3 regions of the Denitraticella aggregata genome follow, and region 1 is predicted to be linked to each of the others. Evidence: predicted binding sites of a transcription regulator. Region 1 holds the regulator's gene; each other region holds the start of a gene.
The links. Region 1 encodes sigma-54, which starts transcription at its own class of promoters, with help from an activator protein. Its sites were predicted from a motif close to TGGCACGCTTNCTGCTNA; they were not measured.

Region 1 (4,891 bases):
CTTCGCCCAGAGCTGGCTCAGGAGCAGGGCGCACCGTTTCGGGCTGGCCCGAATCCGTCACGACCTCGCCCAGCGGGGACTGGATCGCGACACGATCGATGCAGCGCTCGAGAACGAACCCCTGGACGACGAGCTCGAGCGCGCACGCGCGGTCTGGACGACCCGGTTCGGTTCGATCGCTGCCGACCGTCGGGAATGGGCAAGACAGGCCCGCTTTCTGCAAAGTCGCGGCTTTTCCACCGCCACCATCACCCGATTGCTGAGAGAACGCCCCGATGACGCTGCTTGATGTGGTCGGCCTGCAGAAGCGCTACAAGTCACGCACTGTCGTCCACGATGTCGGCTTCGAGGTCGACGGAGGCGAGGTGGTCGGCCTGCTTGGCCCGAACGGCGCGGGCAAGACGACCTGTTTCTACATGATCGTCGGGCTGGTCCGAAGCGACGGGGGCGGAATCACGCTGGATGGGATCGACCTGACGCACCTGCCGGTGCACAAGCGCGCCCGCCAGGGACTGTCGTACCTGCCGCAGGAAATGAGCGTCTTCCGCAAGCTCAGCGTTGCGGACAACGTGCGCGCGGTGCTGGAGTTGCAGGGGCTGGGGCGCGGCAAGCTCGAGACGCGCCTGGAAGAGCTGCTCGACGATCTCGGCATTGCACATCTGCGCGACAACCCGGCGGTGTCCCTGTCCGGCGGCGAGCGACGGCGCTGCGAGATCGCGCGTGCGCTGGCGACCAACCCACGACTGATCCTGCTCGACGAACCCTTCGCCGGCGTCGATCCGATCGCGGTGCTCGACATCCAGAAGATCATCCGCTACCTGAAGGAGCGCGGCATCGGCGTGCTGATCACCGATCACAACGTGCGCGAGACGCTCGGCATCTGCGATCGCGCCTACATCATCAGCGAAGGGCGGGTCCTGGCGAGCGGACGTCCGGACGAGATCATCCGCAACGAACAGGTCCGCCAGGTCTACCTCGGCGAGCACTTCCAACTGTGACTGCCGCTCGCGTCGCCTCATCATGAAACCCACGCTCCAGCTCAAGCTTTCACAGCACCTGACGCTGACACCGCAACTGCAGCAGTCGATCCGGCTGCTGCAGTTATCGACGCTCGAACTCAATCAGGAGATCGAGAAGTTCCTGCTCGAGAACCCGATGCTGGAACGCGAGGACGGTGACGAGTCCGCTCCAGGCCCGGCCCCGTCTGCGGGCACCACGAGCACCGGCGAGGGTGTGGATGGTCAGCGGGCGGGCGAGTCCGAGCAGGAACACGATGCAGCCAGCTTCGCGGATGACTCGGACTGGTCCACGTCCTCGGGTAGCAGCGCCAGCCGTGACGACGAAGACAACGACTTCCAGGACATCCAGGCAGCCGAGACCAGCCTCAGGGATCACCTCAACCAGCAGATCAGCATGTCGCCGCTGTCCGATCGGGACCGGGCGCTGGCGCGCTTCATCATCGAAGCGATCGACGACGACGGTTACCTGAATCAGACGCTCGAAGACTTGCTGGAATTGCTGTCACCCGAGCTCGAGGTCGACCTGGACGACCTCGCCATCGCGCTGCATCAGGTCCAGAGCCTCGAGCCGGCCGGCATCGGTGCGCGCAGCCCGCAGGAGTGTCTGAGCCTGCAACTTCGTGCGATGCCGGCCGACCCGAACCGGAATCTCGCGCAGATCATCGTCGAGCGCCATCTCGAACTGCTGGCCGAGCGCAATTTCGTTCGCCTGCGCAGGGTGATCGGTTGCAGCGAGGACGAACTGCGCGCGGCCCATGCGTTGATCTGCAGTCTGGACCCGCACCCCGGGGCGCAGTATTCGACGCAGGCGACCCGTTACGTCGTTCCGGACGTGGTGGTACGCAAATTGCGCGGCCAATGGGTCGTCAACCTCAACGCCGACGCGATGCCCCGCCTGCGGGTCAACGCGCTGTACGCCAGTATCCTGCAGCAGCATCGCGGCAGTGGCGGCGCGCTGACCGGACAGCTCCAGGAAGCACGCTGGCTGATCAAGAACGTGCAGCAGCGTTTCGACACGATTCTGCGCGTTTCGCAGGCGATTGTTGACCAGCAGCGCCAGTTCTTCGAATATGGAGACGTGGCGATGCGTCCGCTGACCTTGCGCGAGATCGCCGAACAACTCGAGCTCCACGAATCAACCATTTCGAGGGTCACCACGCAAAAGTTCTTGTCCACGCCGCGCGGCGTGTTCGAACTCAAGTATTTCTTCGGCAGTCACGTGGCCACCGATACCGGCGGCGCGGCCTCCTCCACGGCGATCCGGGCGCTGATTCGCCAGCTGATCGAGGCCGAGGACAAGAAAAAACCCGTGTCCGACTCGAAGATTGCCGAACTATTGGGCCAGCAGGGTATCGTGGTGGCGAGGCGGACCATAGCCAAGTATCGCGAGTCACTGAATATTCCGCCGGTCAGCCAGCGCAAGACGATCTGAAAACCAAGGAGCAATCATGAATCTCAACATCACCGGGCATCACGTCGAGGTCACTCCGGCCATCCGCGAATACGTCACGACCAAGCTCGACCGGGTCATCCGTCACTTCGACAACGTCACCAGCATCAACGTGATCCTCTCGGTGGAGAAACTGAAGCAGAAAGCGGAGGTGACCCTGCACGTGCGGGGCAAGGACCTCTTCGTGGAAAGTGACGATGTCGACATGTATGCCGCGATCGACGACATGACCGACAAACTCGATCGTCAGGTGATGAAATACAAGCAAAAGAATCAGGATCACGGCCACGATGCACTGAAGCACCAGGTTCCGGAAGTCTGACGCTGTCGCGAAACCGGGGACGCGAATCGCGGCCTCGTGACTGAAGAACTGGTACTTTCGTCGTAGGGTGTGTTTATAATCGCGCACGTTTCGTGCCAAACGCACCCTTCCATCATCTTTCACCGTAACGACTCCGGCGTCGCCGGGACCGTAAGGACATCCCTCAAAGATGAGCCTGATAGCAGACCTCCTGCCCGTCGCCAACGTCGTCATCGACCTCGAAGCCAGCAGCAAGAAGCGCGTTTTCGAGCAGGCCGGACTTATGTTCGAGAACAACCAGGGCATCGCGCGCGGCGACGTGTTCGATTCGCTGTTCTCGCGTGAGCGGCTCGGTTCGACCGGACTCGGCCAGGGCATCGCGATCCCGCATGGCCGCATCAAGGGCCTTCAGAACGCCGCCGGTGCCTTCATCCGCCTCAGCACGCCGGTCCAGTTCGACGCACCGGACGGGCGCCCGGTCAGCATGCTGTTCGTGCTGCTGGTCCCTGAACAGGCCAACGAACAGCACCTGCAACTGCTCTCGGAACTGGCGCAGATGTTCAGCGACAGCGACTTCCGCGAACGACTTGCCAACGCACCGGACGCCGAGACCATTCACTCCCTGTTCGTTTCCTGGGGCCCGCATGCGACAGACGAACGTCGCGCAGCTGTTTGAGGCGCAGCGCGGCCCGCTTCAACTGACGCATTTGTGCGGCGAGCTCGACCGCACGATCTCGGTCACCGAGGAACGCATCTGGCCCGCCGACCTGGTCGGCCACCTGAACCTGATGCATCCGGCACGCCTGCAAATCGTCGGCGCGGCCGAACTGGCCTGGGCACGTCGCCAGTCGCGCGAGAAGATCGCGCACCACCTCCAGGAGATCTTTTCGGTTCGCCCGCCCGCGATCATCATGGCCGACAACTGCGAAGTGCCCGGCATGGTGCAGTCGATCTGCGAAGCGACCAATGTCGCGCTACTGACCTCGCCGCTCGCGTCGGCCAGCGTCATCGACCAGTTGCGCCTGTACCTGTCGCGCCAGCTGGCCGAAAAGATCTCGCTTCACGGCGTGTTCATGGATGTGCTCGGCCTGGGCGTGTTCATCACCGGGGATTCGGGCGCGGGCAAGTCGGAACTGGCGCTGGAGCTGATTTCCCGCGGCCATGGGCTGGTGGCCGACGACGTCGTCGAATTCTCCCGCATCGCGCCGACCGTGCTCGAAGGCCGCTGTCCGGAACTGCTTCAGGACTTCATCGAGGTCCGCGGCCTCGGCGTGCTCAACATCCGCACGATCTTCGGTGAGACCGCCTGCCGACGCAAGATGCGGCTTCGCCTGATCGTCTATCTGCAGCGTCGACTGCCCGGCCAGGACGACCCGACGCGTCTGCCCATCCATCTCGAGACCCAGGACATCCTGGGGGTATCGGTGCCGCGCACGATCCTGCCGGTCGCGGCCGGGCGGAACCTCGCGGTGCTTCTCGAGGCGGCCGTGCGCTCGACGATCCTGCAGTTGCGCGGCGTGGATTCGACCCAGGAGTTCATCGACCGGCAGCAGCGGGCGATCGACCAGGAGCCCGACCAGCAGTAGGCAGCGTCTGGCTACGTCACCCATTTCCTTGCGTCATCCGCACCCCGACTGCTACGCTCGCTGTCCATTGCTGGCCCGGACCTACCCCGATCATGACTTCCGCAACACCGGATTATCTGGAGCGCATCCTCAACGCTCATGTCTATGACATCGCCGAGGAGACGCCGCTGGAACTCGCAACCAACCTGTCGGCCCGCACGCACAACCGGATCCTGCTCAAGCGCGAAGACATGCAGCCGGTGTTCAGCTTCAAGATCCGCGGTGCCTACAACAAGATGGCGCACCTGTCACCGCAGGCCCTCAAACGGGGCGTGATCTGCGCGTCGGCCGGCAACCATGCCCAGGGCGTGGCCATGTCCGCCCAGAAGCTGGGCGTGCGGGCCGTGATCGTGATGCCGGTATCGACACCCCAGATCAAGGTGGACGCGGTGCGTGCGCGTGGTGGCGAGGTGGTGCTGGCCGGGGATTCGTATTCGGACGCCTATGCCCACGCGCTGGCGCTCGAACGGGAGGAGAAACTGACCTTCGTGCATCC
Region 2 (4,891 bases), on a different contig from region 1:
ACGCTGCGCGAACCTGCGAATAATGAGGCAGAGCCCCCTCAATTCGGCTGCTTCATCATGCGAACGTGTCGATCACGCCCGCACCGGCGCGCGGCCAGTTGTCACCGGTGCCCATCATCGGCAGTGCGATATTGGCCTGTCCGGCGGCGTTACGAGCCAAACCGAAGGCGCGACGTGCCGACGACATGCCCTCGTCGCCAGACGCCTGCCGGTCGCTCGACGTGCTGACATCGGCCTGCCCGAGGTTGATGCCTGCCTGTTGCATCAATTCACGTAGTCTGGGCAGGGCCTGTTCGAGTGCATCGCGTGCAGCGGCGGTCGAGGTCACGAAGTGCGCAGTCGTCTGTTCGCCACTGACCTGTATCGAAATGCCGAGTTTACCCAGACTCGGCGGTGTTAGCACGAGTTCGGCACGACTTTCGCCGCGGCCGACCAGCCACACCATGCGGCTGCCGATATCCTCGGCCCACGCGCGCTGGCCGGCGGGCGTGTGGATCTGCAGCTGCGGGATGTTGGCAGGCTCGCCGCGCAGGCCCGGGATCACGCCGGTGTGGGCGATGCCCGAAGCGGGCTGTCCGTCGGCCGCGACCGCCTGAAGTGCCGCGGCTGGCACGCCGGGTAACTGGGCGTGGGCACCGGTCTGAGCGCTCAGCGTCGTCGCGACCTGCGCGACGCTGCGACCCGGGGCGCCGGCGCCGGGGAGGAAATCGGTCTTCCATTGCCGGACCACGGCGTCCTTCGCGGATCCGTCGTCCGCGCCGTCGGGGGAGGCGCCCGTCGTCGCGTCGCCCTTGAGCAGCGTCGCGAGAACGGTGCCGGGTGGCTTCCAGGCGATGCCGTCGGTGCTGCCGTCGTCCGCAGTGGTCGTCACATCGGTTGGCAGACCCTGGCTGTTCGCGCCCTTGGCCAGCGCGGCAATGATGGCGGTCAGTGCGGCAAGGTTTGCCGGAATGCCGGCCGTGATTGCCGGATCGATCTCGCCGTCATCTGCGGCCGTGGGTACCGCGGCTGGATCCTGCAGTTCGGCAGTCGGCGGCTGCGCGGCGAACGCGGGTAGCTGGGGTGGCTCGTCTCGCGGTGCCTGCGCATCGCCATCCGCCGCCAGGTCCTGCTGCCCGGACGGTTGCGCGGCGGACGCGGGTACCTCGGGCGCCCCGTCTCGTGTTGCCTGCGCATCGGCCGGCGTCGCGTCGCTTCGCTTCGTGCCGGACGCGTGGGGGGCGGCCGAAGCGGATGACGCCTCCGGTGAACCGCTTTGCGGCGAAGCCGCTTGTTCCGCGCCTGTTCGGGCGGGCGGGTCCGAGGGGCGACGCGCATCGCCGGTCGAACCCGGCTCGCCGCGTCCAGCCTCCGGGCGGGCGCTGCGGTCCGGGCCGGGCGGGGCGCTGCTGTGCTGCTGATTGCCAACGCTTTGCTCGAATATTCGCGAGAAACCGGGGCTTCCGGCGGGGTTGCTCGAGGCCGGCTGGATCGCGGCCAGTATGGTGTGCACCGCTGCGCCGGATCCGCGATTCATAACGGGATGGGTCATGACTGATCTTCCGGGTGATGTCTTCAGCGGATGAACAGCAATCCCCGTGCCAGCGAGCGTACTCCCGTGATGGGCTCGTCTCTGTCTCGCGCGGCAGGCGCCGTCGGGTTCCAGGACACGCCGCAGCCGTCGTCCCTGGGACGCTCAGGTGTCCCCGTGCCCGTGCGTTTCGCGGTGGCGTCGCGCGGAATGCTCGTCGAGCAGTGATTGCTCGGCCTTGCCTTCCCGGCGGTGCTCGGCCACCCGGTGGCGGTCATGCAGCGTGTCGAAGGCCTTGACCTTGTTGCGTTGCTGCATCCATGCCTGCCTGCCGGCGCTGGTGTTCTTCTGCGACTGATCGAGCTGGGTTCGCTGCACGTCTATCGCGTCGTCGATCCGCGCGATGAACACGCTATAGTTACGCATCGCCTCGACGCCGATCCCGTCGTTCAAAGCTTCGCGAAAACGTTCCTCGTACTCGGCGCGATAGCGTTGCAGCAATTCGAGCTTCTTCGCGCTCTCCTGCTCGCGGGCCATCAGTTCGCCGAGGTCACGCGTCGCGTCATTGAGGCGATTCCTGCTGAGGTCGAGCAGGGGCTTGAATACGAAGGGTCTGGTCATGGGGCCGAGGTCTTGTCCATACCGCTGCATTGGGATGCGAAGCTTCGCGCGCGAGGGTTGTCCGCACAGGCTTGCGTCGCACTCCCAGGATTGGGCGCTATTATGCAGCGGTCAAGTGCAGGTCGGCAAACAGCTTCGAAAGCTTGCCGGCCGCATCCGGGAAGTTCTCGCGCTCGTCGATGCGCTGTTGCAGATAGGTCTCCAGCGCCGGGTAGGTCGTCACCGCCCGGTCGAGGAGGGGATCCGAGCCTGGTTGATAGGCGCCGACCGCGATCAGGTCGCGCGAGCGCTGGTAGCGCGAAAACAATTGCCTGAACTGCCGTACGGCATCGAAGTGCTCGGCACTGACCAGATTGTGCATCGCGCGTGAGATCGACTGTTCGATGTCGATCGCAGGGTAATGGCCCTGATCGGCGAGCGTGCGCGACAGCACGAAGTGACCGTCCAGGATCGCGCGGGCCGCATCGGCGATCGGATCCTGCTGGTCGTCGCCTTCGGCCAGCACCGTGTAGAACGCGGTGATCGACCCGCCGCCGTCGCGGCCGTTGCCCGCGCGCTCGACCAGCGCGGGCAGGCGCGCGAACACGCTGGGCGGATAGCCGCGCGTAACCGGCGGCTCGCCGATCGCGAGCGCGATCTCGCGCTGCGCCATCGCGTAGCGGGTCAGCGAGTCCATGATCAGCAGGACCTGACGGCCCTGATCGCGAAAGTACTCGGCGATCGTCGTTGCATAGGCGGCGCCCTGCAGACGCATCAGCGGGCTGGTGTCCGCAGGTGCGGCGACCACCACCGACCGGGCCCGCCCAGCGTCGCCGAGGTTCTCCTCGATGAACTCCTTGACCTCGCGTCCCCGCTCGCCGATCAGGCCGACCACGATCACGTCGGCCGAGGTGTAACGCGCCATCATGCCGATCAGCACCGACTTGCCGACCCCCGATCCGGCGAACAGGCCCAGGCGCTGCCCGCGACCGATGGTCAGCAATCCGTTGATTGCGCGAATGCCCACGTCGAGTACCTGCCGGATCGGTGCCCGCACCAGCGGGTTGATCGGCCGGCTCTGCAGCGAGCGGCTGGTTTCGGCCTCGATCGGTCCCAGACCGTCGAGCGGCCGGCCGGCGCCGTCGACCACCCGACCGAGCAGGGATTCGCCCACCGGCAGATGTTTGGCGCGATCGGACGTGCGTCGCCGCGGTTCGATGCCGTCGCCCAGCCGCGGGGCGGCCGGCATGGGTTCGATCGGGAAGACCGGGGCGCCCGGCGACAGGCCGAACACGTCGTCGGTCGGCATCATGTAGAGCCGGTCGCCATTGAACCCGACCACTTCCGCCTCGACTTCGCCACCGCCGAGTGTCGCGATGCGACAGCCGGAGCCGAGCGGCAGCTTGATGCCGGCCGCCTCCATCACCAGACCGTTGATCCGGGTGAGGCGCCCGGACATCTGGAACGGTTGCACCGCGCTCGCCAGGGCGACGCTGTTGGTCAGGTATTTATGCCATATCCGTGCGTGATCGTTCACGCCTCGTTCTCCCAGTCGGTGTCGGTGCGTCCCATCCCCTGCAGCACTCGCCGCCAGCGGGTCTCGACGGTGGCGTCGATCTCGCAGCCGGCCGACTCGAGCCGGCAGCCGCCGCGGTGGATACCGTCATCCTCGACCAGCGTGTGATGACCCTGCTCGAGCTGGTCTTCGAGGTATTCGCGCACCAGCGCTGCGTCGTCCGGATGGATGCGGATGCGGGCCTTGCCCTGGGGCAACTGCTGCAGCGCCTCGCGCACGGTTTCGGAGATCGTGGTCGGATGGTCGGCCAGCGTATGCCGGACGACCTGCCGGGCGATCGCCACGGCGAGCGCCGCTACTTCCTGCGCGATGTCGCCGTCGATCAGGTCCAGCGCTGCATCCATGTTCCTGACCAGTTCGGCCAGCCTGTCCGCCTGCTGCCGTACCTCGGCCTGCCCGTCGGCCAGGCCCGCGCTGCGGCCCTCGTCGAAACCGGCCTGGTAGCCCTCGTCGTGGGCGTGTTCGTACATCCGTTCGATCTCTTCGGCGGTCGGAAGCGCGAACATCGGTTCGGCGGCTGCGGCATGCGGTGGCGGCTCGGCGGCAGGGGCGACGGGCGGGGTGTCCGCCTTCGCCGCAGGTTCTCCCGGCACGGCCGGGTCCGTCTCCGTGCGTTCGTCGAAGGACTCGGGACGCCAGCGCTGGTAGGCGCCGACCGCCTGGTGACGGGTGACGGTCATGCGTCGCTCCGCCGCGGATCGACGTCAGATGAATGCATCCTCGCTTCCCTTGCCGCCCAGCATGATCTGGCCTTCTTCGGCCAGTCGTCGGACCGTCTTCAGGATCTCCTTCTGTTCGGCCTCCACTTCGGACAGGCGCACCGGACCCTTCGCTTCCAAATCCTCGCGCAGCATCTCGGCCGCACGCTGGGACATGTTCTTGAAGATCTTTTCGCGCAGTTCCGGGGCGGCGCCCTTGAGTGCGACCACCAGCGAGTCCGACTGTACCTCGCGCAGCAGCGTCTGGATGCCGCGGTCGTCGATGTCCAGGATGTTCTCGAACACGAACATCTCGTCGAGAATCCTCTGAGCCAGTTCCGGATCGTATTCGCGCACGTTGTCCAGCACCGCGGTCTCGGCCTGGGCTCCGACGAAGTTCAGGATCTCGGCCGCGTGGCGCACGCCGCCCATCGCCGCCTTTTTGACCGACGACGTACCCGACAGCATGCGGGTCAGTGCCTCGTTCAGCTCCTTCAGCGCGATCGG
Region 3 (4,891 bases), on a different contig from region 1:
TATCGTCGCCGCGTCAACGGCTTGATCCCTTGGCCGGGGCGGGTGCTCGACGCGCCCGAGGCGGATCGGCTGGTCAACACGACACAGTCGGCGTCGCACTTGAACGGCGCGCGCAGACGGTAGCGGCCGTTCGAGCCAATCGCTGATCAGCGCGCCACGATCGTAAGGCAGGCGCCGCCCCGGCGTCGTCGCGGACAGTGTCGCGCAACCGCGTTTCGGCGGTGCAATCCGCTATCATTCGGCCCAAACAAACCAGGAATCGCAATCTTGACCGATACCCTTTCCCGCCGCCTGGGCTTGCTCGAACGAGCCGAACACATCGACCTGCTGCGCCACAGTCTGCATGGACTGGAAAAGGAGAGTCTGCGTGTCGATGCCGCTGGCTATCTCGCGCTGACACCGCACCCGCCGGCTCTGGGCTCGGCGCTGACGCACCCGCAGATCACCACCGACTATTCCGAAGCGCTGCTCGAGTTCATCACCTCAGCCCAGGAGGATCCGTCGCGCGCGCTCGACGAACTGGACGCGATCCACCGCTACGCTTACGCGCAACTGGGCGACGAGATGCTGTGGTGCGAGTCGATGCCGTGCAAGCTGCCGAGCGAGGCCGACATCCCGATCGCACGATACGGCCCCAGCCATATCGGCCAGATCAAGCATATCTACCGCAAGGGGCTGGCGGTGCGCTACGGCAAGGCGATGCAGTGCATCGCCGGCATCCACTACAACTTCTCGCTGGACGAGTCTCTGTGGCGCGTGCTGCACCAGGCCGACGGCGACACCATCGCCGCACAGGACTACCAGTCCGCGCGCTATATCGCGCTGATCCGTAATTTCCAGCGCTACAGCTGGCTGCTGATGTACCTGTTCGGTGCATCCCCGGCGGTGTGCGCGACCTTCCTGACGAACCGGGTGCACGGCCTGGACGAGTTCGACCCGGCCACTCTGTACCTGCCCTGGGCGACCAGCCTGCGGATGAGCGACCTTGGCTACCAGAACAGCGCGCAGGCGAGCATCCAGCCCTGCTACAACTGTCTGCCCAGTTATCTCGACAAATTGCGCGAGGCAGTCACGACGCCGTATCCGCCGTACGTGGCCATCGGCATGCGACGCGGCGGCGAATGGCTGCAGCTCAACACCAGCATCCTGCAGATCGAGAACGAGTACTACTCGACCATCCGCCCGAAGCGGGTGAGCAACCCGGGTGAGCGACCCATTCAGGCGCTGGGCGCGCGCGGCGTGCAGTACGTCGAGGTGCGCTGCATGGACATCGACCCCTTCGTGGCGCTCGGCATCGAGCTGACCACCGCGCGCTTCCTCGACGCATTCCTGCTCTACTGCGCGCTCGAGGACAGTCCGGCGATGTCGGGCGAGGAGTGCCGCGAGACCGGTCGCAACTTCGCGCTGACGGTCAAGGAGGGCAGGCGGCCCGGGCTGGTCCTGCAACGACTCGGGCAACCGCGCGAGCTGCTGCACTGGGGGCTGGAACTGCTGGAGCGTATCGGCCCGTGCGCCGCACTGCTGGACGCGGCGCTGGGCACCGACGCGCACCGCGAAGCCGTGGCCGCGCAGCGCGCGAAACTGCTGGACCCGGAGCTGACCCCGTCGGCCCGCGTGCTGAGCGCCATGCGCGAGGACGGACTCAGCTTCGGTGCCTTCGCGCTGCGCCAGTCCGAACGGCATGCGGCGTGGTTCCGCGAACGACCGCTGGATCCTGCCACGCAACAGGCCTTCGAGCAGGCCGCGCGCGATTCACTGGCCGCGCAATCCCAGGTCGAGCAGGAGCAGCAGGGCGAATTCGCGGATTTCGTCGCGCATTACATGGCGGCGCTCGACGCAGGTGACTAAGCACGCATCGACTGGCAGGACCTTGATGCCGGCGTTTCGCGCTCCGGTCCTGCCCAGGGCGATCGCGGTGATCCCAATGCCCTCGGTTCTCGTACCGCCCAAAACGACCCGAAATGAGTGTCGGGATATTTTACAGTTGTATGAAAACATCGGAAATGGAACGTTGCGAGAATGATGCACTAAATCAGTGCGATCAATGTGTTGCGTCGATATGACGGTTTATGGCTCGGATCTTGCGTTAATGTTTCCTGACAACCAGGGGTTCTTCGATTCGCTTCCGATCTTCGGGTGATCCCTCCCTACGCCCTATTTCGGCGCCCGGATATTAAAGGATGGCATATGATTGAAACTGTTCTCGGCTGGTTTTCACTCAGATCGCCCAAGCGGGACAGCACCAGAGCGTTCCATCCCTTCGTGCTCGGCGCAATTCTGACCGTCCTGGCCACTGCTGCTCAGGCAGTGCCCGTCTCGATGACGCAGTCTTCCGGCAGTCCCAACATAACGAGCGCGGGAAAGATCTACACGCATTCGGTCATGCTTTCGGAAGCCATGGATGGCGACCTCCAGGCGCTGTTGACGCTGAGTTTCAAGGTGTCGAACAACGCTGCGGCGCAGGACGATACGATCAGGCTGTTTCTCGGTGAAAACGAGATACATTCGGGGCGGGCCGCATCTTTCGACGTGACGAATCTCGATGTCACCCCATTCTTCGACTTCACCACTGGTATGGTCAGGTTCAAGCTCATGCGTGACGTCGCGGTGGGTGGCGGCAGTATCCGACTCATGAGTGTCGCGGTCACCGTCGGCGACAGATCGTCGCGCGGTGAGGGGAGCAGCGGTCCTGTCATTGAATCGGAACAGAACCTTTTGCTTACAAACGCCGAAGCGGCAGACGTGCTGAGGCAATCGGAGGTATTTCAGGTCCCCGAACCCGGCACGCTTGCGTTACTCGGAGTGGGCATGTTGGGCATGTGGTTCATGCGGCGGCGAGCTTACCGCGTTGATGGATCGCACCGGGGAGCCTGATCCACCCCGGGATAGAAACGGGTCGATGTAAGAACACCCCCCCGGTCAACCGATCAGCTCCCGTAGCGCCTTCATCTCATCCTCGCGCTGAACCTCCATACGCCGTCGCGCGACTTCTTCGGGGGTTCCGGCCAGGTGCAATACGCGACCGGCCAGCTGCAGGCCCGACTCCAGGGTTTCCTGGATGACTTCGGTCGCCCCGAGGTCGAGCAGATGTGCCGCATGTCGGGCATCGCGTGCGCGCGCGACGATACGCAGCTCGGGCCACTCGGCGCGCACCGCCCGCACCACCTGTTCGATCGCATCCGGATCGTCCATCGTCAGCACCAGCATGCTCGCCCGGTCGGCGTGGGCGCGACGCAGGAATTCGATCCGCGATGCGTCGCCGAAATAGACCGGCAAGCCCATCTGCCTGGCCTCGGCGACGTTGAACGCACTGTTGTCGACCGCGACGAACGGGATTCCGTCGGCATCGAGAATGCGCGCGATCAGGCAGCCGACGCGCCCGAATCCGGACAGCAGCACATGACCCTGCATCTCGGCGATGTGACTGGGATCGTCGTCCTCGACCGGTCGGACCCGCAGCGCCTTCTCCATTCTGGTCGACAGCCGACTGGCGCTCGCCGCGACCAGCGGGGTCACGACCATCGTCAGGCCGGTCACGATCAGCATGAACTGGCCGACGTCCTGCGGGACCAGGCCCAGCGCCATCGCCAGTCCGACCACGACGAACGCGAATTCGCCGCCTTGGCCGAGCAGCAATCCAGCCTCCAGCGACACATGCCGCGGCAGCCCGAAGATCAGGCACAGCGATGCGGTGATGACCGACTTGATCACGAACAGGCCGATGACCGAGGCGAAGATCCACCCCGCTGCGTCGGCCACGACTCGATAGTCGATGCCCATGCCGACCGACATGAAGAACAAGCCGAGCAACAAGCCCTTGAAGGGCTCGATGTCCACTTCGATCTGATGCCGGAATTCGGTCTCGGCGAGCAGCAGGCCGGCCAGAAACGCGCCGAGTGCCATCGACAGCCCGGTGGCGCCGGTGATCAGCGCCGCGACGATGATGATCAGCAGCGTGGCGGCCATGAACATCTCGGCGCTGCGCGAGTGGGCGACCATGTTGAACAGCGGGCGCAACAGCAGCCGTCCGCCCAGATAGATCCCGACGATCACCAGCAACGCCTTGCCCAGAGCCAGTGCCAGCGCAAGCCCGACATTGCCGCCGGCCTTCGCACCGAGCACGCCGACCAGGAACAGGATGGGCACGACCGCCAGATCCTGCATCAGCAGGATCGAGAAGCTCGAACGCCCGAGCGGGGAGGCCAGTTCGCGTCGGTCGATCAGCAACTGCATCACGATCGCGGTCGAGGACAGCGCCAGACACGCGCCCAGCACGATGGACGCGGCCGGTGAGTTGCCGAACTCCCACGCGATCAGACCGATGACGCCCGCCGACACCAGGATCTGCAGGCTCCCCAGTCCGAACACCATGCGGCGCATCGCCCACAATCTATCCAGCGACAGCTCCAGGCCGATCATGAACAGCAGGAAGATCACGCCCAGTTCGGCCAGCGCCTGCACGCCTGCCAGGTCGGTGATGACGACGTACTGCAGCCACGGGAACTGCCCCGCTAACAGGCCCAGTCCGTAGGGGCCGACGATGCCGCCCACGATCAGGTAACCCAGCACCGGGCTGATCCGGAATCGATGGAACAGCGGCACGACGATGCCGGCCGCGATCAGGAAAATCACGACCTCGCGGACGTGGGGGATGGCATGTGCTTCCAAGGCGATCCGTCCGGTACAGGAAGTATTCGAAGATTATTGGACTGACGCCCATTATGCACCCGGCACGCTGATACGGTTCGAACGCCGACGCGTCGAACCCGACTGTAAGCTGACTGCAGCATTACATCTCGGTAATGTGCGTACCCCGGCGCAGTTCGAATGGCAGAATAGGAATTCCCCGCATCACGCGAACATCGGGAGCGCCACGTTGAAGATTCTGATC

Region 2: the regulator sigma-54 is predicted to act here: its motif matches at 1,566-1,583, upstream of ACKVEX_RS07100 (flagellar hook-length control protein FliK).
Region 3: the regulator sigma-54 is predicted to act here: its motif matches at 2,071-2,088, upstream of ACKVEX_RS12580 (PEP-CTERM sorting domain-containing protein).

The regions. Positions count from the first base shown of each region.
Region 1 is NZ_JBLLNL010000007.1:24,801-29,691, reverse strand. It holds gene recX (recombination regulator RecX) at 1-289, shown strand, start outside; gene lptB (LPS export ABC transporter ATP-binding protein) at 276-998, shown strand; gene ACKVEX_RS09995 (RNA polymerase factor sigma-54) at 1,021-2,451, shown strand; gene hpf (ribosome hibernation-promoting factor, HPF/YfiA family) at 2,468-2,791, shown strand; gene ptsN (PTS IIA-like nitrogen regulatory protein PtsN) at 2,961-3,446, shown strand; gene hprK (HPr(Ser) kinase/phosphatase) at 3,415-4,356, shown strand; gene ilvA (threonine ammonia-lyase, biosynthetic) at 4,449-4,891, shown strand, end outside.
Region 2 is NZ_JBLLNL010000004.1:121,549-126,439, forward strand. It holds gene ACKVEX_RS07100 (flagellar hook-length control protein FliK) at 56-1,531, opposite strand; gene fliJ (flagellar export protein FliJ) at 1,676-2,131, opposite strand; gene fliI (flagellar protein export ATPase FliI) at 2,232-3,629, opposite strand; gene ACKVEX_RS07115 (flagellar assembly protein FliH) at 3,644-4,366, opposite strand; gene fliG (flagellar motor switch protein FliG) at 4,391-4,891, opposite strand, start outside.
Region 3 is NZ_JBLLNL010000010.1:670-5,560, forward strand. It holds gene ACKVEX_RS12570 (methyltransferase family protein) at 1-123, shown strand, start outside; gene gshA (glutamate--cysteine ligase) at 268-1,848, shown strand; gene ACKVEX_RS12580 (PEP-CTERM sorting domain-containing protein) at 2,188-2,874, shown strand; gene ACKVEX_RS12585 (monovalent cation:proton antiporter-2 (CPA2) family protein) at 2,920-4,668, opposite strand; gene ACKVEX_RS12590 (heavy metal response regulator transcription factor) at 4,877-4,891, shown strand, end outside.